4 regions of the Singulisphaera rosea genome follow, and region 4 is predicted to be linked to each of the others. Evidence: riboswitches for the same ligand, from Rfam matches in the RefSeq annotation. Region 4 holds a riboswitch; each other region holds the start of a gene.
What was found. Region 4 has a riboswitch for cobalamin ahead of ACYOEI_RS37405 (ABC transporter substrate-binding protein). Riboswitches for the same ligand answer to the same signal wherever they lie in the genome.
Positions count from the first base shown of each region.

Region 1: it holds a riboswitch for cobalamin, as region 4 does, so the genes downstream of both, ACYOEI_RS07105 (DUF1559 domain-containing protein) here and ACYOEI_RS37405 (ABC transporter substrate-binding protein) in region 4, are expected to answer to the same signal.
Region 2: it holds a riboswitch for cobalamin, as region 4 does, so the genes downstream of both, ACYOEI_RS31980 (DUF1559 domain-containing protein) here and ACYOEI_RS37405 (ABC transporter substrate-binding protein) in region 4, are expected to answer to the same signal.
Region 3: it holds a riboswitch for cobalamin, as region 4 does, so the genes downstream of both, cobN (cobaltochelatase subunit CobN) here and ACYOEI_RS37405 (ABC transporter substrate-binding protein) in region 4, are expected to answer to the same signal.

Region 1 is NZ_JBTYIP020000003.1:168,240-175,742, reverse strand. It holds gene ACYOEI_RS07120 (sulfatase) at 1-688, shown strand, start outside; gene ACYOEI_RS07115 (PP2C family protein-serine/threonine phosphatase) at 776-1,621, opposite strand; gene ACYOEI_RS07110 (beta strand repeat-containing protein) at 2,532-4,877, shown strand; cobalamin riboswitch at 4,947-5,146, shown strand; gene ACYOEI_RS07105 (DUF1559 domain-containing protein) at 5,260-6,321, shown strand; gene ACYOEI_RS07100 (PepSY-associated TM helix domain-containing protein) at 6,554-7,503, shown strand, end outside.
Region 2 is NZ_JBTYIP020000027.1:85,151-92,653, reverse strand. It holds gene ACYOEI_RS31990 (cellulose binding domain-containing protein) at 1-2,159, opposite strand, end outside; gene ACYOEI_RS31985 (hypothetical protein) at 2,448-2,732, opposite strand; cobalamin riboswitch at 2,767-2,966, shown strand; gene ACYOEI_RS31980 (DUF1559 domain-containing protein) at 3,088-4,122, shown strand; gene ACYOEI_RS31975 (hypothetical protein) at 4,167-4,346, shown strand; gene ACYOEI_RS31970 (hypothetical protein) at 4,387-5,301, shown strand; gene ACYOEI_RS31965 (sigma-70 family RNA polymerase sigma factor) at 5,433-7,503, shown strand, end outside.
Region 3 is NZ_JBTYIP020000019.1:176,926-184,428, forward strand. It holds gene ACYOEI_RS27160 (thiamine phosphate synthase) at 1-1,007, opposite strand, end outside; gene ACYOEI_RS27165 (glutathione peroxidase) at 1,364-1,951, shown strand; cobalamin riboswitch at 2,358-2,517, shown strand; gene cobN (cobaltochelatase subunit CobN) at 2,709-7,169, shown strand; gene ACYOEI_RS27175 (magnesium chelatase subunit D family protein) at 7,166-7,503, shown strand, end outside.
Region 4 is NZ_JBTYIP020000040.1:18,929-26,431, forward strand. It holds gene ACYOEI_RS37395 (hypothetical protein) at 1-703, opposite strand, end outside; gene ACYOEI_RS37400 (hypothetical protein) at 1,118-1,852, opposite strand; cobalamin riboswitch at 2,234-2,444, shown strand; gene ACYOEI_RS37405 (ABC transporter substrate-binding protein) at 2,633-3,499, shown strand; gene ACYOEI_RS37410 (FecCD family ABC transporter permease) at 3,496-4,515, shown strand; gene ACYOEI_RS37415 (ABC transporter ATP-binding protein) at 4,512-5,291, shown strand; gene ACYOEI_RS37420 (hypothetical protein) at 5,719-6,096, opposite strand; gene ACYOEI_RS37425 (DUF1559 family PulG-like putative transporter) at 6,461-7,503, shown strand, end outside.

The DNA.
Region 1 (7,503 bases), on a different contig from region 4:
CCCCCCCGCGGGGATCAAGATGGGCAAGCCCGAGGGTGACCACAAGGCGATCCTCGAATCCGGCCGTTGGAAGGAGGCCGTGCAGGGCTACCTCGCAGCCATCTCCTACTGCGACGCGATGATCGGCCGCCTCGTCGAGGCCTACGACAAATCCCCCGAGCGGGACAACACCATCGTCGTCTTCTGGGGCGACCACGGCTGGCACCTCGGCGAGAAGCAGCACTGGCGCAAGTTCGCCCTCTGGGAAGAGGCCACGCGCGCCCCCCTCATCTGGGTCGTGCCCGGCCTCACCCAACCCGGCCAACTCTGCGAGCGCACGGTCGATTTCATGAGCATCTATCCGACGCTCACCGACCTCTGCGGGATCCCGACTCCTTCCCACATCGAGGGACGGACTATCCGCAACCTCCTCGCCGATCCGAAGGCCGCCTGGGACCAACCCGCCCTCACGACCTATCGCTTCGGCAACCACGCCGTGCGGTCCGACCTCTGGCGCTACATCCGTTACGAGAACGGCGACGAGGAACTCTACGACGAAAGAGCGGATCCCTACGAGTGGACCAACCTCGCGAAGGATCCAAGCCATGCGGCCGTCATCTCGGAATTGGCCAAACGGCTCCCCGCAACGAACCATCCCGACATCGGCGGGGTCGTCGGAGCCGCCGCGAAGAAGAAGGCGGCTCGATAGTCAAAAATCCTGTCCTGATCTGATCTGCCCTGCCCTTCCCTGCCCGAAACCCGGCTTCTTCCTCAAGCCGGGTTTCGGGAGGTTCATTCAAACGGATTTGAGCCCGAACACCTTGGCATAGACGTCGAGCTTTTCGCCGAGAGAGGGGGGCCGGACGCCGTCCCCCGTGTGGAAGAGAGCGACGAGCGTCGTGTCGTCGTCGGCCGATCGCCCCCCCCGGTAGTCCTCGACTCTCGCCAGGAGCGTTGGACCCATTCGATGAGGGTCGGAGAGGTCGAGCCCTCGAGCGAGGTTGAGCAACCCTTCTTCACCGAGCATGGCACCGGACGGGGTCGTCGCCTCGATCAGGGCGTCGGTGTAAAAGAAGACAGCGTCGCCCTGGCCGAGCGTGACCGAGAACTGGTGATAGTTCGTCTCATCGTCGAATCCGAGCGGGAGATTCCCGGCCTCGCCGACGTTCCGATCCATCAGGCCCCACGTCCCTGCCTTCGCGTGATACCAGAGCGGTCGAGGGTGGCCGGCGTTGCAGACAGTGAGCGTCTTCTTGTTCGCCAGGTAGGTGGCGATCACCGCCGTGGCGAAGCGCTGCCATTGGGCGAACTCGGTGAACTGTTGGTTGAGCGAGCGGACCAGCCTCGTCTGGCTCTTCGTGTTGATGTTCTTCCGCATGAGGTCGCGGAGCGTCGCCGAGAAGTCGGCGACTTGTGACCCGTGCCCCGACACATCCGCGACGATCAGTCGACTCGTCATCCCCCCGCCGCAGACCGACAAATAGTGAATGTCGCCCCCCCGCGCGGCCCCTTCATACGGCAGGCTGTATACCCAGGCCTCGAGCCCGGGCATGCTCAGCGCCTCCTGGACGGCATGGCTCCCGCCCCGGATCTCCATGCAATGCATCGCCGCCCCCTCGCGTGGGCTCGCTTTCGATGTCATCGGGTCCCCTCGACAAGGGTCTTCGATCGTGGCGGTTCCCGCCGGAGCCGACCTCGGTCGGTGACATCTCGGCGTTCGACGTCCAACCCGCCAGCGTAGCCGGCGCAGACGACTCTGGAAAGAGTCCTCATCGCCTCGTGACCGTCACCCCGAAGGCCGTAGATGAACATCGTCGCCGGCTGGCTCTCAGGCACTGAGACGAGCACCTTCAGTCGGAGGATGTGGTCCGCCGCTCGTCAGAGCACTTGCACGACACCCATGTCGAAATGTCCTCGTAAAGCAACATCCAACCGGCCAAAACGCGACGTATCCTAAGCAGTAGCCCGTCTCCTGCCAACGGTTCAACACGACGGCCGACGCCGACCGCCCTCATCCTGTATACGGGTTCTGATGCTTTATGGCGACATGCCACGCGATCGTGACTTGCCTAGATCTCCTCGATTCTCGGAATTCCCTCGGACGGATGGCGAGAAGAATCGGGTCGAGAGTATGAATTGGGTTGAATTCGTAGGCGGCGGGGATTGGGTTGAGCGGGGGGGTGCCAGGTTTTGATTCTGTGATCAAAAATGAATCGGCGAATGCGTGGAATGGAAAAAAGGGATGAATGTCGCGAAGAATCTTCGCCAAGACTTGGGAATGCATTCTATTGTCGAAATAGATTGAAAAAACGTGATGTTGTTACGATAAGCCTGCGAGAAGGACGGTCGGGGACGTTGTAGGAACACCGACCAACGTAACAAGACGGAGCGGCGGCCCGAAGTCCGCGCCCCCTCCGAGTCGTGCAACGACGGAGAATGCACCCTCGATGCTGGGAATCCGAGCTCTGCGCCCGCGAAGAACTCCCCGAAGATCGACCCGCCAGGCCTGGACGTTTTCGGGCGGGCTCGAATCACTGGAATCTCGGGTCGTCATGTCGGTGGCGATCCAGTACGACTACACCTATGACAACTCCGGCTTCTTCGCGAACAATCCCGCGGCGAAGACGGTCCTGGAGCAGGCCGCGGCGATCATCGGGGGTGGCCTGCACGACAGTCTCACGGCGATCACGCCCAATGCGGCCGGGGGCAACAACTGGTCGATCACTTTCGCCAACCCGAGCAGCCCGAGGTCGGGCTCGTTGGTCACGGTGAAAAATCCGACCGTGGCTGCCAACACGCTGCTCGTCTACGTGGGGGGCTTCGCCTCGCCGACCAGTGGCTATTCGTATTACACCGGCGCGGGGGAGTCTTATAGCGGCTCGAAGGATTTCATCCAGAACATCAATTCGCGAGGCCAGGCGGGGGCCCTGGGGGCGAAGCCGACGGACACCTCCCCTTGGGGCGGCATGCTCACCTTCAGCGCGAATTCGAACTGGAGCTTCGCGGGTACCGGCGGGACGCCCGGGGCCGGCCGGTACGATTTCCTCTCGGTCGCCGAACAAATGCTCGTGAGCACGCTCGGTTTCGGTACGTCGCTCCCATGGACGGCCAACGTCGACTTGATGAACCGCACCTTCACCGGAACCCATGCCTCGGTGAGCAACGGGGGGCCCGTCCCCTTGGCGACCGACAGCAACGGCATGTGGTCGACGAAGCTCTCCTCGAACGGCAAGGAGCCGTTGATGGACGGGCTGCTCGCCCCGGGCCAGCGTCGCGGGATGACCTCGCTCGACTGGGCCGGTCTGGCCGACGTCGGTTGGGTGACCGACGCGCTCTCGTTCACGACCCAACCCCCAACGAAGGTAACAACCGGAACCCGATTCGGCGTGGCCGTCACGGTCGTCGATCCCAACGGGTACAAGGATGCGTCGTTCAACGGTCCCGTCACCCTGAGGATGGGAGCAAACCCGGGCGGCGCGACGCTCGGCGGCACCCTCACCGTAAATGCCGTGGGCGGGGTGGCGACCTTCACTGGTCTGACCCTCGACAAGTCCGGCACCGGTGAGACCCTCCTGGCCACGAGCTCGCTCCTCCCCGCCTTCGCGACGACGACCCCGTTCTCCTCGTCCGCGTCATCGGCGGCGCAGCTGGCGATCACGACGTCGCCACCGAGCCGCGTGACGATCGGCGCCCCGTTCTCGATGGCTGTTACGATAAGGGACGGTAATGGGAATCCGGACAATAGCTACACCGGGCCCGTCACTCTGAGCCTCGCGACCAACCCCGGAGCTGGCGTTCTCGGTGGGACCTTGACGGCCCAGGCCGTCCGGGGGGTGGCGACATTCTCGGGCTTGACCCTAAGTGCGACAGGGGCGGGCTACCAGATCAAGGCGACCGCAACCGGCGTGTCGGCGGCGACATCCTCGGCAATCACGGTCACTCCGTCGGCGGTGACGGTCAAACCCGCGGCAACGCAGTTGGCGATCACCGCGCAGCCGCCGAGCAGCGTGAAGACGGCGGGCAGCTTTGGTCTGACGGTGACGGCGAAGGACGCGAGCGGGAATGTGGATCCCAACTACTCCGGATCGATCACGTTGAGCCTCGCGGCCAACCCCGGCGGTGCGGTCCTCGGAGGTACACCGACGGTCCAGGCGGTCCGAGGCGTGGCGACGTTTACGGGCCTGAAGTTGAACACCTCTGCGTCCGGTTACCAGATCAAGGCGACCGCAACGGGCCTTTCCGCGGCGACGACCACAGCCATCACGGTGACGCCCGCTGCGACGCGATTGGTGGTCTCGACGCTCCCGCCGAGCAGTGCGAAGACGGCGGCCGGCTTTGGTTTGAAGGTCACGGCGAAGGATGCGCAAGGCAACGTGGACCCGAATTACTCCGGCCCGGTGACGCTGAGCCTCGCGGCGAACCCTTCCGGCGGGGTGCTCGGTGGGACGCTGACGGTCCGGTCCGTGGGCGGTGTGGCGACGTTCTCGGGACTGACGTTGAACGCGGCCGGGGCCGGCTACCAACTCCTGGCTACGGCGGCGGGCTTGCAGTCCGCGACGACGACGTCCATGACCGTGATTCCCGCCGCGACACAGTTGACCATCTCAACTCAACCACCGAGCAACGTGAAGACGCTGAGCGGATTCTCGCTGACGGTCACCGCGAAGGACGCGAGCGGCAACATCGATCCGAACTACACCGGTACCATCACGCTCACCTTGGCCGCAAACCCCAGCAACGGCATGCTGGGTGGGACCTTGACCGTCAAGGCCGTCCGCGGTGTGGCGACCTTTACCAACCTCTACCTGACCAGGTCGGGAGTCGGTTATCTGATCAAGGCCACAGCCGCGGGGCTGACCCCGGCCACGACGTCGACGATCACGGCCAAGACGGCGTGAGGAGGCTCGGGGGCTCGGGGCCTCGCGATTGGGACCGCCGCTCCTTGACTGGGGCCGATGAGGTTGGTTCTAATCCCATGCTCGACGGGTGCTCCCCATCTCGAGAGGGGTCGGGAGATAATAGGGAAGACGGTGAGAATCCGTCGCGGGGCCGCCGCTGTGATCGGCTAGGCCCCCGGACATTCGTGCCACTGCCGCGAGGTGGGAAGGCGGTCCGGGAGCCGTTGGATGCCGAGAGCCAGAAGACCTGCCCGTCGAGTCGCTGTTCCGATGCTTCGGCCACGAGCATCCGGACGGGCCGCTGGCAGACGTTCTGCAACGGGCCGTGCGCTCGAGGGCCGAAGCTGGTCCCTTGCCCGTCCCGGCAGAAAGATCTCACCCCATGCCTTCCCTCCCGTCCGTCCGCCGTCAGGGTTTCACCCTGATCGAGCTCTTGGTGGTGATCGCGATCATCGCCGTCCTCATCGCGTTGCTCTTGCCCGCCGTCCAGGCCGCCCGCGAGGCCGCGCGTCGCGCCCAGTGCTCGAACAACCTCAAGCAGATCGCCATCGGGGCGATGAATTACGAGTCCTCGACGGGCGTCCTGCCGTCCAGCAGCTTCCCTTATCCCGCCGACCCCACCAGCACGAAGCCTTACCCGGACCACAGCGCGTTCGAGCGGATCCTCGGCTTCATGGAGCAGGTCCCCGCCTACAACGCCATCAACTTCTCTCGGACGATCTACGACAACGAGAACCTCACGATCGAGGGCCTCGGGATCGCCACGTTGTGGTGCCCGAGCGACTCGACCGTGTCGAAGACCGCTCCCCTGGTCCGGGTCGCCGCGGCGGCCGGCGGGATCAGCCTCCCGTTCTGGAATCCCGACCCGTTGCCGGCCGGCGTCTGGGCCCAGGCCCACGCGAGCTACCGGGGCGTCTCCGGCCTCTGGATCAACCCGCCGAAGAACATGACCCCCGCCGAGCTCCAGCGTGCCAAGGCGACCCACAACGGCATCGTGTTCATGGACAGCAACGTCCGGCTGGCCGACGTCACCGACGGCACGAGCTCCACGATGATCTTCGACGAGCGGGCCCAGGCCTACTACGTCAACGACGCCGCCACCACCCCGACGAGGGCGTTGTACTATCAGTCGATCTACGGGGCCTGGACCTACGGCTATTACTCGGCGCAGGGGATCTACAACGCGGCCCCGAACCGGTTCCGGAGCCCGTATTACCCCTCGAGCTTCCATCCCGGTGGCATCAACGTGGCCTTCTGCGACGGGTCGGTCCATTTCCTCAAAGATTCTATCGACGCCTTCCCCGTCGTGAACGACTACGCAGTGGCGGGCCCGCTCCTGAACGGGCCGAGCGGCTACAGCCTGGCCCCCAACGCGAGGATGGCGGTCTACCAGGCACTCGCCACCCGTGCCGGCGGCGAAGTGATCAGCGCCGACGCCTATTGATCCGCGAAGGTCTCGCTTTGAAGGACACCGGGCCGATGTTGCCATCGCATCCGAATCCGAGGCGCCCCAGCCGGCGCCCGTGGGGAACGATCGTCGCCACCCTGACTGCGGCCCTGGCCGTTGGGTGCGGGCCGCCCGACCCCGGGCCTCGTCCCACGCCCCCCGGCCAATCCCCGCCGGGGGCGCCGGACGCGTCGGGGCTTCCCAGCCCTCCGGGAAAGGCCTCCGAACGATGAGGTCCTACCGGGTCGTCCGCAAGGTCCACTCCGTTTTGGGCCTTGGTTGCGGCCTCGTCCTGGCCGCGACGGCGCTCAGCGGCGGGATCCTGGCGTTCCGCTCCCAAATCGATCGAGGACTCAACCCGTCCCTCTGGCGGGTCGAGCCCCTGCACGCCCGGGCGTCGCTCGATGCGGTTCGCCGCGCCGTGGAGTTGGAGTCCGCAGGTGGGCCGGCATTGCGCATGCTCCTCTTCCCCGACCGCGAAGGGGTGGCTCTCATGGCGTTCCTCGGCGGGCGAGACCCTTCGGATCGCTGGGAGGTCTTCGTCGACCCTCATTCGGCGAAGATCCAGGGCCGACGGCGATTCGGCACCGGCTTGATCGACCGGATCAAGGCGTTCCACGTCGAGCTCCTCCTCGGCAAGCAAGGCCGCCTGGTCGTTGGAGCGATCGGGCTGCTTTCCCTGACCCTCGGAGCGAGTGGCACCTGGCTCTGGTGGTGGACGAGACCCCGAAGTGTCGACGGGCCCAGGAGACGAGTTTGGACAGCCCTCGATGTCCACCGGCAGGTCGGCATCCTTGGATTGGTCCCGACGACCGTCCTGGCCGTCACCGGCGCATCCCTGATCTTCCGGCCCTATCTCGCGCCGATCGTTGAACGGATCACCGGCCCGATGCCCTTGGACCTCTCCGCCCGGTCCTCTGGGGATCGGACGCAGGCCCCGCCGTCGCTCGACCGGATCTGCGAGCTGGCCGCAAGAGCCTATCCCGACGCCCGGATCACGAGGCTCTATCTCCCCGAAGGACCGGAAGGTTCGTTCGCCGTCCGCCTGCGGCTCCCCGAAGAGGGGAACCCGCACGGCAATACGGCCATCCTCCTCGACCGCTACGACGGCAAGGTCCTCCGCAAGCTGACCTCTCGGTCCGCGAACTCGCTCCAGCAGATCCTCTGGTACGCGCCCTA
Region 2 (7,503 bases), on a different contig from region 4:
TGGTCCCGGTTGAGCGACCAGATGCCGATCTCGCCGAGGCCTTTCTGCTGGGCGAACGCGAGGAGTTGGCGGGCGGCGGCCTGGTCGAAGACCTCGTCGGTGTTGTCGTTCAGGCCGATCATCGGCGTCACGCCGACCATCCCCCAGAGTTGGGCGTCGGTCTTGGTCGTGCCGTAAAGGGTCTTGAGTTGATTGAATGTCGAGGTGGCGGCCTGGATGGCGTAGTCGCCCATGTGTCCTTGCGGGTTAGGGGCCGCGGAGTTGCCATAGTCCATCGCCATGACGTTGACGCCGGAGATCGTCACGCCGTACTTGAGCGCGGACTGGAGGACGTAGAGCCCGTCCGCGGTGAGGCCGGTCGGCAGGACGGGGAGGGTGAACCAGACCTGGAGCGGCTGTCCCGACGCGACGGCGGTCTTCTGCAAGGCCGCCAATGCCTGTGATCGGCGATCGATCGACGCGCGGTCGTTGACGGCCGCCCCCTCGATGTCGAAATCGACTCGGGTCAGGCCATATGCGGTGATCACGGATTGGTAGGCGTTCTGCAAGGCCTTCACGTCGGTGATCGCCACCGCCAGCTCGTTGTTGGACGCGCCTCCGAACGAGACGGCGACGTCGCCCCCGAGCCCCCGAAGGCTGTTGACCTGCGACCGCAAGGCCTGGTCGAAGGGGGTGCCGCTGATCTCGTAGTCGGTGTAGCCGCCCCAGCTCGGCTTGTTGTTCGCGTCGGCGACGACGAAGCCGAGGTTGAAGTACTTGACCCCCTGGTTCTGGGCCGTCGCGACGAGGTTGTAGGTCGGATACAGGCCCATATCGACATAAGGTGCGTAGACGTGGGCCGGCCAGGATTGGGTCGAGACGCCGAGGGTGACGGTGGCGGTCGCGGTCCCGCCCCGGCCGTCGCTGATGGTGTAGGCGAAGGAGTCGGTCCCCGTGAAGCCCGAGGCCGGGGTATACGTGACCGTCCCGTCGCGGTTCAGGGCCACGGCGCCGTGCTTGCCTTGCGCGGCCGAGGTAACGGTCAGCGGGTCGCCGTTGGGATCCGAGTCGTTGGCCAAGACGGCGATCGTCACGGCCTTGCCGGGGGCCGTCCAGGCGGTGTCGTTGGCGGCCACGGGGGCCTGGTTGCCCGGCCCCGCACCGTTGACGACGAAGTTGGTGGGCCCGACCGTCACATTCCCGGGGCTCCCGCCGAACCCGAAGCTGACCGACGCCCCGGCGGCCACGGCGCCGTTGTAACTGGCGTTCTGGACCACGTAGTGATCGCCGACATGGCTGACGACCGCCCCGTCCCAGATCGATGAGATCTGGCCGGCGAAGTCGAACCCGAGCGTCCAGTTCGTCCAGGCCTTCGTGCCGCTGTTCTTGATCGTGACAAGTCCGTTGAAGCCGCTCCCCCAGTCGCTGGTCACGAGGAAGCTCGCGTCGCCGCTGGTCGAGGGTGGGGCGGTGTCCTGGATCGTGCCGGTCCCCTTTGCGGTCCCGAGGGTCGCGCCGGCGGGGCTCGAGAGGACGACGGCGAACGTCTCGTTCGCCTCGACGACCTTATCCGCGAGGACCGACACGGAGACGGTCTTGCTCGTCTCGCCGGGGGCGAAGGTGAGCGTGCCGCTGGTCGCCTGGTAGTCGGAGCCGGCCTTGGCGGTGCCGTCGGCCGTCGCGTAATGGACCGTCACCGAACTCGTCGAGGGGGCCGACAGGCTGACCTTGAACGCGAAAGGCGTGCTGCCGCTGCTCGGCTCGGCGGCCGTGACGTTGCCGATGGAGAGTGTCGGAAGCGTGGTCGTCCCGCCCCCGCCCCCTCCGCCGCCCATCGATGCGCCGTTCAGGAGGTAGTTGGTGGGGGCGGCGGTGGTGTGCCCGGGACTCCCGTTGAAACCGAAGGAGACGCTACCGTTCGCGGGGATCGTGTTGTTCCAGTCCGCCCCTTGGATCACGTAGTGGTTGCCCACGTGGCTGACGATCGAGGCGTTCCAGATCGAGTCGATCGACGCCGAGTAGTCGAACTGCAACACCCAGTTATTGACGCTCGTCGCCTGCGAATTCGCCAGGTTGATCGACGCCTGGAAGCCCGTGCCCCAATCCTGCGCCACGCTGAAGCTCGCGGTCGTCCCCGCCGGGACCCGACGAACCTCGAGCGCCTCGCTCGCGGGCCTCATTCGACGGCGGTCCTGCCGAGGCTCGACCCTGCCGGAAAAGTCGGAGATGTTCATCGTCGGGACTCTCGAGGTGAAAGTGACGGGTGGTAGTCGGGGGCGATTCCCCATCTTCGCCGGAGAGGCGAACCGGCACAGGCCGGCTCACCCCTCCTCATCCGGACGCGTCATAATGAACTAAAATTTACATGTAAAAACTAAAATGATTTGAAATCAAAGAAATGAAGACGTCTTTCTCTCTGCCGGCGCGTCGAAAGGCCGTTGCGGCCGTTCCCACGCCCAAGCGATCAATCATTGGTAGTCATAGGCCAAAAATCGACGGTTGGCGATGATGTGTATTATTTGCGACGCCGCCCGGTGATTGGATGCATCATTGTGTGGATTTTGTGCTTGGTTTGGCTCGTTCGGCGGTAAATTTGAGGTGATCTGCCGCACGACAGGCTGAGAGACGTCATTGGCCTTGACGATTCCCGCGATCACTCCGAACGGTCCACCACGACTCCAAGGCGCATTTCCAATCGTCCGTCGCGTCGGCGTGACGAATCCGTGGACCAGGGTTAAGCGCGTCTCACTCATCAAACCCCTTGACCCGGCGGAGAGGGGTGGGGTCTAATGCCCGTCCTCGACAGGTGCCTCCGACCCGGATGCGGGGTGGGGGATAATAGGGAAGACGGTGAGAATCCGTCGCGGGGCCGCCGCTGTGATCGGCTAGGCTTCCGGACATTTGTGCCACTGCCGCAAGGTGGGAAGGCCGTCCGGATGCCGTTCGATGCCGAGAGCCAGAAGACCTGCCCGTCGAGTTGCTGTTTGGATGCTTCGGCCACGAGCATCCGGGCGGGCCGTTCGCAGACCGTCTGCCAATGGGCCATGCGCCGGAGGGGCCGAAGCGGAAGCTCCCTCCACGCCCGACCCGGCAGGAAGGTCTGCGCTCATGTCTGCACGTCTCCGCTCAAGCCGCCGTCCTGGTTTTACCCTGATCGAACTGCTGGTGGTGATCGCGATCATCGCCGTGCTGATCGCGCTGTTGCTCCCGGCCGTCCAGGCCGCGCGTGAGGCCGCCCGACGGGCGCAATGCACGAACAACCTGAAGCAGATGGGCCTGGCGATCTCGAACTACGAGTCGGCCACGGGCACGCTCCCACCCGGCTCGTTCTGGGCCGCCTCGGGCACCGGGCCGGGGAAGACGGCCGATGGGTTCAGCCTGTTCGTGATGATCCTGCCGTTCCTCGAGCAGCAGCCCGCCTACAACCTCGTCAATTTCAATCTCTCGTATAAGAATCCGGCGAATTTGACGATCGCGGGGGTCGGGATCTCCGCCTTCGCCTGCCCGAGCGACCCCTCCGCGTCCCGGAAGCAGCCCCTCTCCGCGACCATCTACCAGGCGCCGCCGGCCGGGACGACCTGGATGCAGGCCTTCACCAGCTACGCCGGCTGCACGGGGACCTGGGACGTCCGGCCGAAGCTGACGGCCGCCAACTTCGCGCAGCAGGTCGGCAACATGAACGGCACCATTTATATGTACGGCGCGACGCGGATCGGCGACATCACCGACGGGACCAGCAGCACGATCTCGATCGGCGAACGCGGCCACTCGCTGCTCACGCCCGCCGACCAGGTCGTCAACCAGTTCTGGAACTCCGGCTACTGGTACGACTCCATGTTCGAGACCTATTACCCCATCAACGCTCATAAGAAGCCGGTGGGCATCCTCGGCGCGCGCTACGTCGCGAACGCCTCCAGTCTGCACCCGGGCGGGGCGAACTTCGCGTTCGTGGACGGCTCGGTGCGGTTCCTCAAGGACACGATCGACTCCTGGTCGATCAACCCGGCGACGATCTCGGCGGCCGGGGTGTCGTACGACGCGACGGCCAACGTCTACTCGGCGGCGAGCGGGTCGCGATTCGGGGTGTATCAGGCCCTCTCGACGAGGGCGGGCGGCGAGGTCATTAGCGCGGACGCGTATTGAGCCTGATCATCCCTCCCCAACGCCCCTCGGAGCTGTCCCCTGCCATGGCGTCTTCACCCCTACGCCGAGCGCTCGCCTTCGTCTTCCTCGTCGTCCCGTTCGCGGCCGCCGGCTGCGGACAGGACGACTCAGGGACCATCGACCTGAAGAAAAGGGCCGATCCCGCCGTCTCGTCCCCCGAAAAGCCCCGGGAATTCCGCAAGGGCGACCTCGAGGAACGCTGACGTCCCACTCGCGACCACCAACGATCACAGGACGGCCGAGATGACGACCGAATCCTCGCCGGCGAGGGCTCCGCGCCCTCGCTCCCGCGTCCGGTACAACGCGGCGATGAAAATCCTTCGGCGTGCGCACATGTACGCAGGATTGTCCCTGACGCCGTTCGTGCTCCTCTACGGGGCGACGGCGTTCCTGTTCAACCACCCCGACTGGTTCTCCGACCGGTCGGTCCAACTCATCACCGAGGGGGATGCGGCCGGCACCCCGCTCGGGTCGTTCCCCTCGGCCGAGGCTATGGCGTCTCGAGTGGTCGAGGCGCTCAATGCCAAGGGCTCGTCCCGGGTCCGGCTGTCCTCGGCCCAGACGCCGGCGTATTCGCGCGACCTGGCCCTCACCGCCCGGACGGCCCGCGACGAACAGGTCGTGTTCGTCGAGTTGGAGGGTCGGGTCGGCACGGTCCGCTCGGCCCCGATCTCGAAGGATGAGGAGCCCGGCTGGTCGCGGGACGTGGTCGACCTCGGGCAGGCGCCCGCGGCGACGGCCAGGGATGCGGTCGCCTCGATCCTAGCGAAGTGGGGCCGGTCATCTCAGGATGTGAAGGTCCGCACGGCCCCCGAGCTGATTTTTGCGGCCGAGGACGATCACGGCGCCTGGCGCGTGGCGTACCACCTCCAGACCCAGGCCCTGGCCGTCCGGCCTTTGGGGTCGGACCTCTCGACGCGAAGGTTCCTGACCGGCCTGCACCTGGCCTGCCGGTATCCCTCGCGGCTCGACGTCCGTTGGGTCTGGGCGTTGATTGTCGATGCGATGGCGGTCGGCATGGTTTTCTGGGGTGTTTCGGGGATGCTGATGTGGTGGCAGATGAAGTCGTTGCGTCGGCTCGGGGCGCTCGTCGTGGTGATCAGCCTGATCGCCACGGTCATGGTCGCGGTCGGGATGCACGACGTCCTCGCCCGGTAGGCCGATCGTCGCACGCCCCTCGGTTCGCGGAAGCCCTTCTCACGGAGCGATTTCCGTGAATGATGGAATAGTGGTCCCCGATTCGCGCATAAGAGGGAGCGACACGGGCGATCCACGCGAGGGCCGAGGTCATGACGATGGTGCGTCGGGGTAGGGTCGAGGATGACCTGTCGATCCTCTTCGGGGTCGGGGCGGTGGGGGGCGAGTCTGACGCGGAGCTCCTCGACCGATTCGTCTCGGGCCGACGCAGGCGGCGGAGTCGGGAGGCGTCCACCTCCGACTCCTCTGCCGAGCTGGCCTTCTCGGGGCTGGTGACTCGGTACGGGCCGATGGTCCGGGGGGTCTGCCGTCGGATCGTGGGCGACCTGCACACGGCCGACGACGCCTTCCAGGCGACGTTCCTGATCCTGGCGCTCAAGGCGGGATCGGTGCGGTTCGACGGCTCGCTCGGCCCCTGGCTGCACGGGGTCGGGGTGAAGGTCGCGAGGCGCGCGAGGGCCGTCGCGGCGGCCGATCGAGGGCGGGCGCGGGGGCTTGGGGAGGTCGATCCGGCCGACCCAACTCCGGCGGTCGACCGGCTCGAGGGGGCCGAGCTCGGGGCGGCGATTGACGAGGAGATCGCGCGGCTGCCGGCCCGGCAACGCGCGGTGGTGGTGCTCTGCGACCTCGAAGGCCTGACCCAGGAGCAGGCGGCGCGTCGGCTCCGATGCCCCCTGGGGACGGTCCAGAGCCGCCTGCATCGCGGTCGGTCGCGGCTCCGCGACCGGCTCACTCGCCTCGGCCTGGTCCCTTCGATCGGCTTGCCCCTCACGGTTCTCACTCCGAAAGACGTCTCGGCTGAGGTTGTGGGACGCACGGTCCGGGTCGCGCTTCATTTCCTGGGGAGCCGGTCGACGGCGGCGAAGGCGAGTGCCTTCGCATCCTCGGCCGCGTTGACGGAAGGGGTGCTGAGGACCATGATCCTGGCCAAACTCAAACTCGCGGGGGTCGCGTTGCTGGCCCTCGCCGGCGCGGTTGCGGTGGGTGCCCAACTGGTTCAGAACGATCCGGCCGATCCGCCCGAGGCCGCGGACGTGGCCACGGAGCCGCCTCATCCTGCCGAAGACGAGGCCGATTGGAAGCGGCGGAGCGTCAACCTCAAGCGTATCGGCCTCGCGCTGCACAATTACCACGACGCGAACGGTCATTTCCCCCCGTCGGCGATCGTCGATAAGAACGGCCGTCCCCTCCTGAGCTGGCGCGTCGCCATCCTCCCGTTCCTCGAGCTCGAGGGCGAGGGTGTGAAGGGGTCGGAAGGCCTCTACAAGCAATTCCGGCTCGACGAGCCCTGGGATAGCCCGCACAACAAGGCCCTACTGCCGAAGATGCCCGCGCCTTACCGATGGCCTTCGATGAAGGTGGGGTCCGACGTCAGGGAGATCGCGGCGGTCCGACGCGCCTTCGGCCAGGACGTCGACGCGATGCGACGCACGGAGGACGAGCGGAGCCGCGCCATCGAAAGGTACCATCGCCAAACGGGTAAGATGGCGTCGGCGGAATATGAAAAGAAGAAGAGGGAACTCCGCGAGTTGACCGATGCGAATGCCACGTTCTACCGGGCCCTCGTCGGCAAAGGAGCTGCGTTCGAGGACGAGCGGGGGGTCCGCTTCCAGGAGCTGACCGACGGCGTCGCGAAGACCATGATGGTCGCGGAAGCCGAGACCCCGGTCCCCTGGACCAAGCCCGAGGAACTGTCGTGTTCCCCCGACTCGGCGCCCCCCCGACTTGGCGCCCCGCTGCATGACGGCTTCGCCGTCCTGTTCGCCGACGGCCGCGTCCAGTACGTCGACAAGCGGATTGATGTCGACTCGCTCCGGGCGATGATCACGCGAAACGGAGGGGAAACCGTCGACGCCCATGAACATCTCCACAATCAACCCCCGTCCGACTCCCGTCGGACAGTCCACGCCTTCGAGGCCAGGACTTTGGAAGAGGCGCTCGGGCTCCTGAGGGGGCGGCTCTCGAAGGAGGGGCAGGCCGAATATGCCCCGTTGCTCACGGAGGAGAGGGTCCGCAAGGCCGTCCTCGTCGCAACCCAGCGGTTGGGGGATCGGCTGCGGAAGCAGGGTGAAGCCGACCCTGCGACGTGGGTCCTCTTCCAGCAGTCGGTCGAACCCGTCTTTCTGGCGGTCGGTGGTCGCGGGACCTGGTCGCGAGGCTGCT
Region 3 (7,503 bases), on a different contig from region 4:
GCCAACGCCTCGCCGACGATCCAGGTCAGGTCGCCGAGGGTGGGGAGGCCGCCGACGAGGAGTTGGAGTCTCGCCGGGCCCAGGACCCGCGCGGAGGCCACGGCGGTGAGGGTGAGCTTCTCGAGCGTGTAGACGTCGTAGCGGAGGACTTCGAACCGTCCGGCGAGCCAGACGTCGACGAGCTTGCCGTACTCCTCCAGGGTCCTGAGGGCCTCGGCGGTCCGCTTGAAATTCGCGGTCAGGACGGCGCGAGGGTTCTCGCGGGCCTGCTCGGAGGTCGTCATGATGTGCGTGCCGACGTCGCCTCGGGTGTCGCGCGAGGCGATGAGCAACTCGGCGTCGAAGCCTCGGACGGCCTCGGCGAGCCGGTGGCGGACCTCCTTGAGCCGCTTCGTCAGCGCGGGGTCGCCGAGGACGAAGCGGACGTAGTCCTCGACGACGCGAAGCCCTTCCCGGGCTCGATTCGCCGAGGCGTCGAGGATCCGGCCGAGGTCGACGGCCTGGGTCGGTTCGACGAGCTCGAGCGGGGGGATCTCGTCGGCCATCGGGATCGGCCCGGCTTCGGACGCGGCGCCAGGCGTCAGGCTTTCGAGGAGCGACTCGAGCTCGATCCCGACGCCGGCCAGGAGGTCGGCGGCCGGTCCCGGGGTGGCGACCATCCCCGCGAGCAGGTGCTCGGTGCCCACCTGTCGGCCCCGTTCGAGCGACTTCGCCCGGAGGGTCGCGTCGTTGATCACGGCCCGGAACGAGGGGGAAAAGGGAAGGGCTGAAGCACCTTCCGGCGTCTCGAGTCCATCCTCGTCCGGCCCGCCTAGTCCGAGGGCCTGGTAGAGCCGTTCCGACTCCAGCCCCGACTGGGTGAGCAACTCGGCGGCGCGGCTCTCGGCCTCGTCGATCAGGGCCGCGAGCAGGTCGATCGGCTCCGCGGCCGAGGCGCCGCGCAGGAAGGCACGGACTTGGGCTCGTCCCAGGGCCCTCGAGGCGCCCTCTGTCAGAGAGTCTTGCATGGCTTGATCACTCGGGTCCGACGGAGGTACGCGGGGTGATGACCTTCACGACCCCTCGGCGGCCGCTTGGACCTCACGACGTCCTCGAGAGGCCCGTTCGGCCCCCTTCGCTGGCCCGGCTTCGCCGGGGAGTCGAGGCGAGAACCTCGCGTGGGGGACGCCGCCTGGAGGGCCACTGTTCAAGATATCGAAATCTCTGGACGCGAGAGCCCCCGCCTTGATTTCCGAAATAGGCCTTGCCATGATAATGCGGTAGTCGCTCCTCCTACAATGTCGGGTTAGTCGCACAAGCCAGGGCGGCCCTTCCTCCGGGCCGTTGCGTTCGTCCCTCCCTCCTCCTTGCACAGGAATCCACAGTGCTCGACCGTATCCTCCCCCTTCTCCTGGCGACCCTCTCCCTGCTATTGGTCGCGCGGGTCACCCCCGCGGATGAACCCGCCAAGAAGCCCACGTCCGTGCACGCGTTCCAGGCCAAGGACATCGACGGGAAGACTGTGGACCTCGCGAAGTTCAAGGGCGAGGTCCTCCTGATCGTCAACACCGCGAGCCAGTGTGGGAATACGCATCAGTATGCCGCGCTCGAGACGGTCTATGGGAAATACAAGGCCGATGGCTTCGAGGTGCTGGCCTTCCCCGCCAACGAGTTCGGGAACCAGGAGCCCGGCACCGACGCCGAGATCAAGTCGTTCTGCAGCTCGAAGTACAGCGTGACGTTCCCGCTCTTCGCGAAGATCGTCGTCAAAGGGGAGGCGATCCACCCCCTTTATGGCTTCCTGACGAGTCCGGAGACCAACCCCAAGTTCTCCGGACCCATCAGCTGGAACTTCGCCAAGTTCCTGGTCAACCGCAAGGGGGAGGTTGTCGCCAGGTTCGACCCTGAGGAAGGTCCCGACTCGGAGAAGGTTGTCAAGGGGATCGAGAAGGCCCTGGCTGACCCGAAGTGAGCTGGCCGCGACGGAGGAGTGAGGAGACGGGAGGTCGAGGGCGCGGTGCCTTGCGGGATGAATTGGTCGAGCACGAGTGAGAAACCCCGGCCGGTTGGTCGGGGTTTTCGCTTTGCATCCCACCTTGGGGATGATCTCGTCGTCGACTCTGTCCGGGGACGCTTGGCCGTGGCGTGGGTCGGATTTTCGCGGTCGTGGTTCAACCCTCTCGCTTACTTCGTTGTGCTCGGCTGGAAAAACGGATTAAAGTCGGATTCAATTTATAATAATTTGGTTTGGTACTTCTTGGATGTCTTGCCTTCGGCGGAGTCGTCCTTCCTGCCGATGGATAGGCTGTGCCGGGCAGGTATGGGTTGTCGGAGGGCTCGAGTCTCGGCTAAGATCGCTCGCGGTACGAATGTAGGCTGAGGCTTGCATCCGTGCAAAGCTGGGGGCATCCCCCCCTCAATGAAAGCGGCGAAGCCGGTGTGATTCCGGCGCTGTCCCGCAACTGTAACCTGGGCGCGAGGCTGCCACAGCCTCGTCGACCGGGAAGCCAGGTCGACCGCTTGAGCTTATCCCCATATACCTCGAGGAAGGTGAGGGAAATCCATGTCCGAAGTCTCAGGCTCACGCACTCCCCCGTCGCTCGATCCCACGACCCGGCTCCGGAATTGGGCGGAACCGCCCGAAGCTCGCTCCTAGCCGCGAGACGCCGGATCCCCCGCCCCGAAGTGCGCGACCCTCTCGCGCCGTGGCCTCATAAGTCGATCGAGCCATGCTTGGCGTCCAGGCGACGGTGTTGGCCCATGCCAACTCGAGCCCGATGACCGAGCGAAACGCGAGCCGGAGCCTAATCCCCGTGTCATTGCGAGCGAATCGCCGTCGTGTCTTGAGGAACGATGGGAAGACGATCCACGTCTTGCCCCGGCGCGGGCATTTGTTGGTCTGCCAGCGGGGATGCTGCTGCGGGCGCGAAGACCGTGGCAATCCGATCGTTCCCCTCGATTTCTACAAGCAAGAGTACAAGCGTCGAGGGATCCGGGACAACGTCCAGCTCACCATGAGCGGTTGCCTGGGGCCTTGCCCGCTGTTGAACGTGGCGCTGGTGCTCTTCGACGGCCGCCGAGTCTGGTTCCAGTCGATCAACCACGAGTCGCGGATCCTGGCGATCTACGACTACATCGACCGGATGCTGGCGGCCGATCGCTACCTCCCGCCGACGGCCGAGCTTGCCGAACTGGCGTTCGACTTCTACGCCTGGCCCGAGGAGGCCGTGCTCTCCGGCGAATCGTCTCACGATCGAGGCGAATTCATCGATCCGGGCTCGAAGCTCGTCGACGAGATCTTGCTGCTTTCCCACGCCGACACCGACCTCCTGGCGCTGCGGAGGGCGATGGCCGACCAGCCTGTGGGACTGCCCATGGTCCGGACGGCCAGTCTGAACCGGGTGAAGAGCGACGAGCACCTGGCATCGCTCGTGGACGACGGCGGCCGGGTCGCTCGCGTGGTCGTCGCACGCGTCCACGGCGGCCCGGACGACCTGCCGGGGTGGCGTCGGCTGGCGCAGTATGCTCGTCAAACCGACCTGAGGCTGCTGCTCATCAGCGCCGTCGGACCGACCGACCCGGAATTCCTCGCGGGCTCGACCGTCCCGACCGCCGTGATCGAGCGAGCGGCCGCCTATCTCCTGGCGGGCGGGACGGCCAACATGGAGAACCTCGTGCGGTTCCTGGCCGACGAACTCTTGCGGGCGGAGCTTGGCTTCTCGCCGCCCGGGAGTCCGCCGCGTCACGGGGTTTATCACCCGGATCTCCCGCTCGAGACGACGTTGGCCGAATGGGGAGCCTTGCGTGATCCGTCGCGGTCCACGGTCGGTCTGCTCTTCTATCGCGCCCACTGGCTGAGCACGAACCTCGAGTTCATCGATGCCCTGGTGCGTGCGATCGAAGCGGCGGGGGCCAACGCCCTGCCGGTCTTCACCGACTCCTTGAAGGAGCCGTCGAGGGCGTCGGAACGTCCTTCGGCGGCCTGGCCCTCGGCGTTCGACCTGTTCTACGACGGGGACAATCGGCTGATCGACGTGCTCGTGACAACCATGTCATTCGCGATGGCGGAGACCCGGAACTGGACCCACGGCGGATCGGTGGATGCGCTGGAGTCTCTCGACGTCCCGATCCTCCAGGCGATTGCCAGCGGTTCGGCGAAGCCGCAGTGGGAGGCGAGCCCGAGAGGGCTCGGGCCGCTCGACACGGCGATGAACGTCGCGGTGCCGGAACTCGACGGGCGGATCATCACCGTGCCCGTCTCCTTCAAGGAGTCTTCAGGGCCGGGTGCTCTGGAGGCGCCTCGATACGTGCCCGAGCCCGACCGGGCCGCACGGGTCGCCGGCCTCGCCGCGAGATTCGCGACGCTGGGCAGGCTCCCGAACGAACAGAAGCGAGTCGCGGTCATCCTGACGAATGCTCCGGGCAAGGCCGCTCGGATCGGGAATGCCGTGGGGCTCGATGCACCCGCCTCGCTGATTCGGCTGTTCGCGGCGATGCGCGAGGCGGGCTACCGGATCGAGGGTGTACCGCCCGACGGCGATGCACTGATCCATGAGTTGATCGACCGGTGCTCCTATGATGAGACGTTCCTGACGACCGAGCAGCTCGCCAATGCCGCGGGGCGCGTTCCTGTGGAACAGTATGCCGCGTGGTTTGAGGAACTGCCCGAGAGTTTGAGACGCGGGATGATCGAGCAGTGGGGGCCGCCGCCAGGCGCGGCCTACGTGCAGGACGGGGCGATCTCGCTGGCGGGACTGGAGCTGGGAAATGTGTTCCTGGCCCTCCAGCCGCCTCGAGGTTACGGCATGGATCCCGCGGCCATCTACCACCAGCCCGACCTGCCGCCTCCCCACAATTACTATGCCCTCTACCGCTGGCTCCGAGACGACTGGGGCGCCGACGCGATCGTCCACTTCGGCAAGCATGGGACCCTGGAGTGGCTGCCCGGCAAGGGCGTCGGCCTCTCGAGCGGTTGTGCCCCCGACGCCTTCCTGGCCGATCTGCCGCTGTTCTACCCGTTCATCTTGAACGATCCCGGCGAGGGCGCCCAGGCGAAGCGGCGCGGGCATGCGGTGGTCGTCGACCATCTGGTCCCCCCGCTGACGAACGCCGGCGTCTACGGGGAACTGGAACAGCTCGCACAGCTCGTCGATGAGTACTACCAGGTCGAACTGCTCGACCCGTCGAAGCTGCCGGTCCTGCAACGCCAGATCTGGGACCTCATCAAGCGGGCGCGACTCGACCGCGACCTCGCGCGGCTGATGACCCAGGACCACGGCGATCACACGCACGATTGGGACGAGGGCCTGACCGCCGACGGCACTCCCGTCTCGCTCGCGAGCATGCAGGGACGCGAGGTTGCCCACCTCTTGGAGGACCTGGACGCCTACCTCTGCGAGCTTGCCGGGGCGCAGATCCGAGATGGCCTCCACATCTTCGGCCAGGCCCCAAGGGACGAGACGCTCGTCGAGTTGCTTCGCGCCCTGACCCGGCTGCCGAACCTGGAGGCTCCGAGCCTTCGTGCCTCGGCCTGTGCCCTGTTCGGGCTCGATCCGGATGAACTCCAGGACGGGCTCGGAAAGCGACTCGACGGCGAACGGGACGAGGCGGTCCTCAGGCTCGCGGATCGCACCGGCAAGCCGATCGTGACTCGGGGGGATGCGCTCGAGGCGGTCGACTCGCTGGTCGGCCAGTTCTTAAAGGCCTTGCACCGCGACGGGTTCGACGGGGAACGGGTCGGCGAGGCGATCGGGTCGGCGTTCGGCGACGAATTTCGAACCGACGAAGTGCTGGCCCGGATCGGGGCTTTCATCTGCCGGGACCTGGTTCCGAAGCTCGCGAAGACGGAGGAGGAGACGACGAATCTGCTCGCGGCGCTCGGAGGTCGCTACGTGCCCCCCGGTCCCAGCGGAGCTCCGACCCGAGGCATGGCCCACGTGCTGCCGACGGGCCGGAATTTCTATACAGTCGACCCGCGAAGCCTCCCCTCGCCGTCGTCCTGGGAGGTCGGACAGGCCCTGGCCCGCGAGGTCGTCGAGCGTCATCGAGTGGCAACCGGCGAGATGCCCGAGCGGGTCGGCATCAGCGTCTGGGGCACGAGTGCAATCCGGACGCAGGGGGACGACGTTTCCCAGGTCCTCGCGCTCCTGGGTGTGCGGCCGACCTGGCACCGGGAGAATCGTCGAGTCCTTGGGTTCGAGGTGATCCCCCTCGAAGAACTGGGAAGGCCCCGGGTCGACGTTGTCATTCGGATCAGCGGATTCTTTCGTGACGCGTTCCCACACCTGATTAGCCTGTTGGACGAGGCCGTCGAATGCGTGGCCACGCTCGACGAGGAACCCGAGCGGAACTTCGTCCGCAAGCACTACCTGACCGACCTGGCCGCCGGCCTCGATGAGGGTGGCTGCGAGTCCGATGCCGAGCGGAAGGCTCGCTATCGCGTTTTCGGGGCCAAGCCGGGCAGCTATGGGGCTGGGATCCTGCCGTTGATCGACGAGAAGAACTGGACCGAGCCGGGCGACTTCGCCGAGGCCTACGTCAATTGGGGCGGCTACGCCTATACCTCCGAAGGCCAAGGAGCCGACGCCCGCGAAACCTTCCGCCATCTGCTCTCGGGCGTCCAGGTTGCCTTGCACAACCAGGACAACCGCGAGCACGACATCTTCGACAGCGACGACTACTTCCAGTTCCACGGGGGGATGATCGCCACGATCCGCGCCCTCTCGGGTCGCGTGCCGCGCCAGGAATTCGGCGATACGCAGGATCCGCGTCGGCCCAAGGTTCGCGACCTCAAGGAGGAGACACTCCGCGTCTTCCGCACCCGAGTCGTGAACCCGAAGTGGCTCGACGCGATCCGTCGGCATGGCTACAAGGGGGGACTCGAGCTGAACGCGACGGTCGACTACTTATTCGGGTACGACGCCACGACGGGGGTCGTCGAGGACTGGATGTACGACCAGGTCGCCGGAGCCTATGCCTTGGATCCGACGATGCGTGCCTTCCTGGAACGGAGCAACCCCTGGGCTTTGCAAGCGATCGGCGAGCGGCTCGTCGAGGCCGCCGAGCGTGGCCTCTGGGCCGAGCCCGACGCCGAGACCCTCGATTCTCTCAAAAAGATGATCCTGGAAACGGAAACGGCCCTTGAGATGCGAGCCGAGCCGCCCGCGTCGCGCCCGAGCGGACGAAAATGAACGGACACGACATCGGCTATCCTTTTGGCGCACTCGTCGGGCAGGAGGCGCTCAAGACGGCTCTGCTCATCGCTGCGGTCGACCCGAGTCTCGGCGGCGTCTTGATCCGAGGTGAAAAGGGGACCGCCAAGAGCACGGCGGCACGAGGTCTGGCCCGGCTGCTGCCGACGCTCCGGGCCGTGGAGGGTTGTCCGTTTCGTTGCGACGTCGATTCGCCCTGGCCCGAGTGCCCTTCGTGCTCGGAAGCCTCGGCAGACCGACGGGCGGTCGAGGCGTCACCGCCCCACGTCGAGTTGCCCATCGGCGCCACCGAGGACCGGATTCTCGGGGCGTT
Region 4 (7,503 bases):
CGCAGCCGCTGCCGTGGCAATCGCCGCAGAGGGAGCCCGAGGTGAGGCCGGGATCCTGGCAGGTGCCGCACCCTTGGCCCGCACAACGGTTGCAGCCGAGCCCACGGCGGTGGGCATGGCTGGGCTTCAAGGAGCAGCCGGGCTCGGAGCAGGACGTCTGGGGCGAAGCGATGACGGACGACTGTTCGGTCGCGACGACCGGGCCGCCGATGATCGCCTTGCCGACGACCGGCCCGCAGGCCTTCGGGTCGCCGCAGAGCTTGTGGAGCGAACGCTTGCCCTGGCAGAAGCCGCACCCCTTGGGGGAGTTGCCGCACGCCATGCAGGGGTCGCCGCAGCCAGCCTTGCCACACCCGAGGCCGCCGAGGCCGCCGAGTCCGCAGCCAGCCTTGCCGCACCCATGATCGCCGAGGCCGCAGCCTCCGAGGCCACATCCGCCCTTGCCGAAACCGCCGAGTCCGCAGCCGAAGACGCCTAGGCCACATGCACCGCCGTGGAGGAGCCCGCAGAGCTTGCCCTTGTCCTTGGCGTAGTGGCCGTAGGGGACGGGCGGGGCGTAGAACGGGCCACCGGTATTGATGTCGATGGCTTCGACCTCACGCTCGAACTCGTGATGGAACAAATCCGCCTTGGCCGTTCCGACCAGCGCGGCCGACGTCAACACGAGCGCGAGCACGAACACCCGCCGATTTCCGAAACGCATGATCAATCCCTTTACATCGTATCGGGGTATCCCTCCTGGAGTGTCCGGAAACAAGCGAGCGGCGGCAGCGCCCCGCGCCTTCCTACGCGCGGATCCTGCCGACAAGCGAGGCCCATGACCGGGACCTTACCCTAGACGCCCGAGCCTCGAGCGACCGCCATGCGGCGGGGCTGCGAGGAACGGCTTGAGGGGCCGCCGCCACCTCCGACTCGGGGTGACGGCACGGTCCGGTATGACCTTGCCATAGTGCATCGGCCGGTCCGCCCCTCTCACTGGAGCGAAACCGGATTTCGGCGCAAGCGCGGACGGGCCGAACGTCGATTTGACGTTGGGCCCGTCCGCTCTCGCTGCGTTCTTGATATGTGTCGAGAGGCCCGCGCCCTGCCGGGCGCGGGTCTCGCGAGATTCGATGTCTCAGCGGCCGCCGGGGCCGTAGACCATCGAGGAGGGGAGCTCGTTGACCTTCTGGGGAGCCTCGTCGTAGCGGATCTGGGCGTGGGTCTCGCGGGTCTTCTTTTCGCGGGCGTCGCGGGCGTCGCGGCCGATGGCGGCGAAGCCGAAGAGGTGGCTGATGACGTGGGGCCGGCCGGAGCCGCCGCCCGGGATCGGCTCGGGGGCCGGCAGGGCCGACTGACGGACGGCGCTATCCGACGACCTCATGGCCATTCGGCCGGCCGCTTGGGCGCCTCGACGGGGCTGGACGACGCCGATGGGCGTGGGATCGGCCGTGGGGCCGCCGCCGGTGCTGGCGTAGCCGGGCGCCTGGGAGGCGTCCATCGGCATGGCGCCACCGGCCACGGCATGGCCCGGGGCCTCACCCCCCTGCGTGCCATAGGAGGTCACCACGCCCCCCATTGCGGCGGCCTCCGCCTCGCAAGACGGGCAGGAGCCTTTCACGTAGACCCCATTCGGGCCCGTCGGCGGGGGCGGCGGGATCACGACGCCTTCGCCGGCGAGCTTCGCACGCTGGCAATCGGTGCAGAGGATCTCCCGGCCGAACACGTTCCGGCGATGCTTGTGGCCGCTCGCCGGCTTCGCCATGTTCGGGTTCGTGGAGCCTGATGGAACGTTCGAGTCGGCCCGGGTCGTGGCCGGGACCGACAGGGCCAGGACGCTCATCGCCAGGCCGATGCGACGGAGGCAGTGCATGGGAACTCCTTTCCCAAAACGAACCGAGTTCCCTCGGGAACTTCGGGATGGAAGACCTCGGGCCGCTCCCGGCCCACAGACAGATCCTGGAGTCGTCGGCCATCCCCCCCGAGGGACGACGACGGACGGGCCGCGCCAGTGACACGACCCTCCCGATCCATATCCCCATCATCGGCCTGTCCCGCCCGGAGTCTTGCGTAAAACCGGCCGGATCGACATAAGGCCCAAGACCCGTGCTACCTCCAAAAGCCGGGCCACTCGGAGAGCCCGACCTCGAGTCGGGGGGCCAGGAAAGGGCACACCGCGAATTCTTGTCGAACTTGCCGTTGCCGCCGCGCGGAGAGTCGCCGCAGCTTGACACCCGCACGATGGGCCGGGTCTAATCCGTATTCCTCGACAGGTGCCTCCTCGGCTCATCTCCGAAGCCTGGGGGGAGAATAGGGAAGACGGTGTGAATCCGTCGCGGGGCCGCCGCTGTGATCGGCCAGACCTCCGGGCGACGAGTGCCACTGCGAGAACAAATCGCGGGAAGGCCGTCCGGGAGCCGTTACGAGCCGAGAGCCAGAAGACCTGCCCGTCGAGCTGCTGTTCCGATGCTTCGGCCAAGAGCATCCGGGCGGGTCGCTCGCAGATCCTCTGCAACGAACCGGATGCCGGAGGGCTGAAGCCGCCTCTCGTTGCGTGCCCGGCTCGGCGGAAGGTTTGCTTCCTCAGATGACTCAATACCCCTCCTCCGGTCTCCCCGGCTTTGTCCCCTATCGAGCGAGATGTCGTGGGTCCTTGGCTTTGGCCTGCCTTGTGGTCGGCTGGGTCGGGTGCGCCCCGTCGCCGGGGCCGGCTCCTCGAGTGACGAAGCCGGTGCGGATCGTCTCACTGACGTTGGCGACGGACGAGATCCTCGCGGAGATCGTGCCGAAGGAGCGGGTGGTGGCGGTGACCACGCTCGCCGATGATCCGGAGATCTCGAATGTCGCGGGCGTCTACCCCAAGGGCATCCCCAGGCTCCGAGGGAACGACCTCGAGCCGATCGTGACGCTGGCGCCCGACCTCGTCTGCGTCGCGCCCTATAACACGGCCGACTTCCTCAGCTTGCTCGAGCGGTCGAAGATGCCGGTCTTCCGGAACGACGCGCTCCACAGCATCGACGAAATCGAGGCCGGGGTGCAAACCCTCGGAGAGCGGGTGGGCGAGCCTGGCCGGGCCAAGGCCGTGGTCGAGCGCATGGAGGCTCGTCGTCGGCGGCTGGCCGATCGGATCCGGGGGGTGACGGATCGTCCTCGTGTCCTCTACTGGTCCGCCGGATTCACGTCAGGGAGTCGGACCACGATCGACGACATCATCCGCGAGGCCGGGGGGCGGAACGTCGCCGAGGAGTTGGAACTGGACGGGTCGGCGGAGATCTCGCCCGAGAAGGTTGTGGCCGCCGATCCTGACGTCATCCTCCTCTCGCGCTGGAAAGAGGACGAGCGGCAGAGCCAGGTCGCCATGCACCCGATCCTCCGCCATTTGAGGGCCGTCCGCGAGGGGCGGGTGATCGATGTCGAGGGGCGGTTCCTCACGAGCATCTCCACGCACGTGATCGCGGGGGCCGAGCGGCTCGCGGCACGACTCCATCCCGGGCGTTTCGGCGCCAAGGGCTCGCCATGACGCGCCCGGCCGCGATTACGGGGATGCTGTTCGCGGCCTACCTCGGGCTGGCGGCCTGGGGCACCGTCTGGGGTACGGTTTCCCTCCCCCCCGGACACGTCGCCCAGATCCTGGCGGGGGCCTCGGGGCTGGGGTCCGATGACTCGGTCCCGGCGAATGAACGGTTCCTGGTCCTGCACGTGCGGCTGCCCCAAGTTCTCTTACTCGGCCTGATCGGGGCGGCCCTCTCCTGCTCCGGCGCCGCGCTCCAGGCGACGTTCGAGAACCCGCTGGCCGATCCAGGAGTCCTCGGGGTCAGCGGCGGTGCCGCGCTGGGGGCGGTTCTCGCGATCCATTGCGGGCTGGCGGAGACGGTTTTCCTGTCGATGCCGGCGTGCGCATTCTCCGGAGGCCTCGTGGCCTCGCTCCTGGTTTACTCTTTGACTTACCTGGGGGGACGCCCTTCCGCCGCCACGCTGCTGCTGACCGGCGTCGCGGTCGGGAGCATGACCGTTGCCGGCGTCTCGCTCGTGATGGTCATCACGAGGGAGCACCGGGTCCAGGAGCTCCTCTTCTGGCTCGTCGGCGGGGTCCGTAACCAGACGTGGGAACATCTCTGGATCGCCCTCCCCCCGGTCTCGGCGGGCCTCGCCGGGCTCCTGGTCCTGCACCGTCGACTCGATGCGCTCCTGCTCGGCGAGGAGCAAGCCTTAGCCGTCGGGGTGCCGGTGGCGGCGACGCGGATCTGGATCCTGGTCCTCACGGCGCTCGCGACGGGGGCGGCCACGGCGGTCGGCGGGACGATCGGCTTCGTCGGCCTGATGGTCCCGCACCTCGTCCGGCGGCTCACCGGGCCGAGGATGCTCCACCTCCTGCCGGGGTGTCTGGCGGGAGGCGCCGCGTTCTTGACGTCGTGCGAGCTCCTCTCGCGGGCGCTCTCGGGGAGGGTCGCTCTGCACCTGGGCATCCTCACAGCGTTCCTGGGAGGGCCGACGTTCCTGGTCCTCTTGAGGAAGACGGGAGGCGACCGGCCATGATTGTGTCGCCCTCGCTGAAGGCCGAAGGGGTCGCGGTCCGGGTCGGGAGTCGCACGCTCCTCGACGACGTCTCGTTGGCCTTGAACCCGGGGTCGATGAGCGTCCTGCTCGGTCCGAACGGGGCGGGCAAGACGACGTTGATCCGCGTCCTGGCGGGTCTGATCGCCCCGAGCTCGGGCGAAGTCTCGCTCGGCGAGCTCCGACTTCGCGACCTCTCCCGGTCGGCGATCGCCCGGTCGTGCGCTTATCTGCCCCAGTTGACGGCCAGCGGGTTCGAGCTCCGCGTGGAGGATGTGGTCACTCTCGGCCGTTTCCCCCACGTCGGGACGTGGGGACGGTTGTCGGCGATCGACCACGAGCGGGTCGACTGGGCAATCGCACGAGTCGGCCTGACACCGATGAGGCGCCGGACACTGCCGACCCTCTCCGGGGGCGAACGCCAGCGGGTTTTCCTCGCCAGGGCCCTCGCGCAGGAGGCCCCAATCCTACTCCTGGACGAGCCGCTTACGGCCCTGGACATCGGCCGACAGATGGAGCTCCTCAACCTCCTGGCCGAGCTGCATCGCGACGGTCACACGATCCTCGCCGCCCTCCACGACCTCCGCCCTGCCCTCGAGTTCTTCCCCCACGCCCTCCTGTTGAGCGAGGGTCGGAAGGTCGCCGAAGGGCCGACTCCTTCGGTGATTCACGGGCCGGCCCTTGAAGATGCCTTCGGGGTCCGGGTGCGGACCGGCGAAGGCTTGAGGTTTGCACCGACGAGCGAGCTGTCTGAGTAGCGGCGGTATTGTACACGGAGCCTCCCGGAATGCCGGTGGGCTGCTTCCTATTAATTGCTGAACAAAAATATTGTATATGGATTTTGCGGTGTAATCGTTTGCACGTCCGATGCGAATCCTAGTAAATCTTTATGTGAGAAATCGAAGAGGGTTCGCTCGCTCGCGCTTCGGGCTCGTGTATTGAAGAGAGGCCACTCGAACCTTGACCGCGTTCAGGAAGTTTTCGGGGTCGTCGTCCCGGATCCAAGGATAGGCTTGGAAGAAGCGATGTGCCTCGTATGAGGTTGTCGAGTTGCAAGGGCAGCCTCTTGACAGGGGCGGTGGGGCCTAAGAGACTTGAGCGGCGACCGGACAATCCCTACCCCCCCCTGCCCTTTTGCGAGAGACGGCCGCCTTTGAGAACCGTCGTCCGAGGTCAACACGCCGATCACGCGCGACGCGGGCGCTCGCTCGCCGTCGTGTGCATGATCATCGGCCTGATCTCGGGGGGGCCTGCCTTCGCGACGTCGGTGTCATCGTTGGGCGCCGTCGACGCGGATTCGCACGAGAATGCGTGCAAGTGTAAGTCGCGATGTCGGGGGCCGTCGTGCTGCTGCGGTCGAAAGGGCTCCTCGGCGCCGAAGGGCCCCCGGCCCTTGGAAAAGGTGGCGTCGGAACTGCCGACGAACCCCTGCGTGGGCTCCGCGCCTTGCGGAGACTCGGCGTTCCCGACGGCCTCGACGGTCGCCCCGATCGGCAAGTTGGCCGCGCTGGCGACGAGCCTGGCCCTGGAGCCAGTGGTTTCGGGCCCGGCCTTTGCCGACATCTCGCCGAGCCCACTCCCACCCCGTCGGGCTTTCCGCCTGGATGATCCCCCGGAAACCCCCGCCTTCGCCTGATTCCAGGCTCTCGCTCCTGCCACCGACGTCGCGATCAGATGCGTTTCGCCATCCCGATGCGCCGGGCTATGTCCCGGACGCGAGGGAACTGCGGCCAGTCCGCATGTCGAACGCTTGATCCTGGTCAAGCCTCCCTGCCTCGATGCGCGTCCGAAGGTTTGAGAGCGTGGCCTCGTCGTGTGAACCCGCCTCTGAATAACCCCCCCGTGGCATCGACCACGGCCCTCGGGCCGTCGAACGATGCCTCCTCACAGAACGAGCGAGCTCACTCCATTCCGGGAGTTTCCTTCGATGACGCGCCGACGTGCGTTCACACTGATCGAGTTGTTGGTGGTGATCGCGATCATCGCCGTGCTGATCGCCCTGCTCCTCCCCGCCGTGCAGGCCGCACGCGAGGCCGCGAGGCGGATCCAATGCACCAACAACCTGAAGCAAATCGGCCTCGCCATGCAGAATTACCACTCCTCCACCAACGGCTTCCCGGTGGGGTTCCTGTTCCCCAAGCCGAGCCCTGGCGGGACGAACGCCCAGGGGATCCCGGACCTGCACTGGCGCTGGTCGGTCCTGGCGCAGTTGTCTCCGTTCATGGAGCAGGCGGCCGTTTATAACGCCGTGAACTTCAACTGGCCGATCGCCCCCGGCCCGGCCGCCTCGGGGCCTTTCGCCGGGTTCCCGGCGTGGAAGCCCTTCCTCGTGAATACGACGGCGATGGCGACCAAGGTCAATTTCTTCCTGTGCCCGAGCGACGGCGCGACGGCCCAGGTGACCTTGCCCGACGGCACGAACACCTTCGGCCCGAGCAACTATCACTTCTCCACCGGCGACGGCGCCCCCGGTACGGGTCACGTCGGCGACGCCGGCAACCCGAACAACGGCGCCGTGCAGGCGAACGGGGCGTTCATCCTGGGGCCGCCGCAGTCGATCGCCTCGTTGACCGACGGGTCGAGCGGCACGGTGGCCGGCTCGGAACAGCTCATCGGTCCGGCGTCCGGCACCACGACGACGATTGCCGGGGCCTCGGGCCAACCGCAGGACGTCCGCCGTGGCGCGGTGTACGTCGCGACGACCCCCCTGCCCGACGATCCCATCAACGCCTGCAACAGCATGATCGCCGGCTGGCGGCTCGACAAGGGCTACGCCTGGTGGGACGGCGACTACCGCAGCTCGCTCTATAACCACTACCTGACGCCGAATTCGAAGACTTACGACTGCTGGCAGTCCAGCCCCCCCCACGACCCCGCCATCAAGGCGGCGCGGAGCAACCACCCCGGCGGCGTGAATATCCTATTCTGCGACGGCCACGTCCAGTTCGCCAAGGACACGATCAGCCTCAG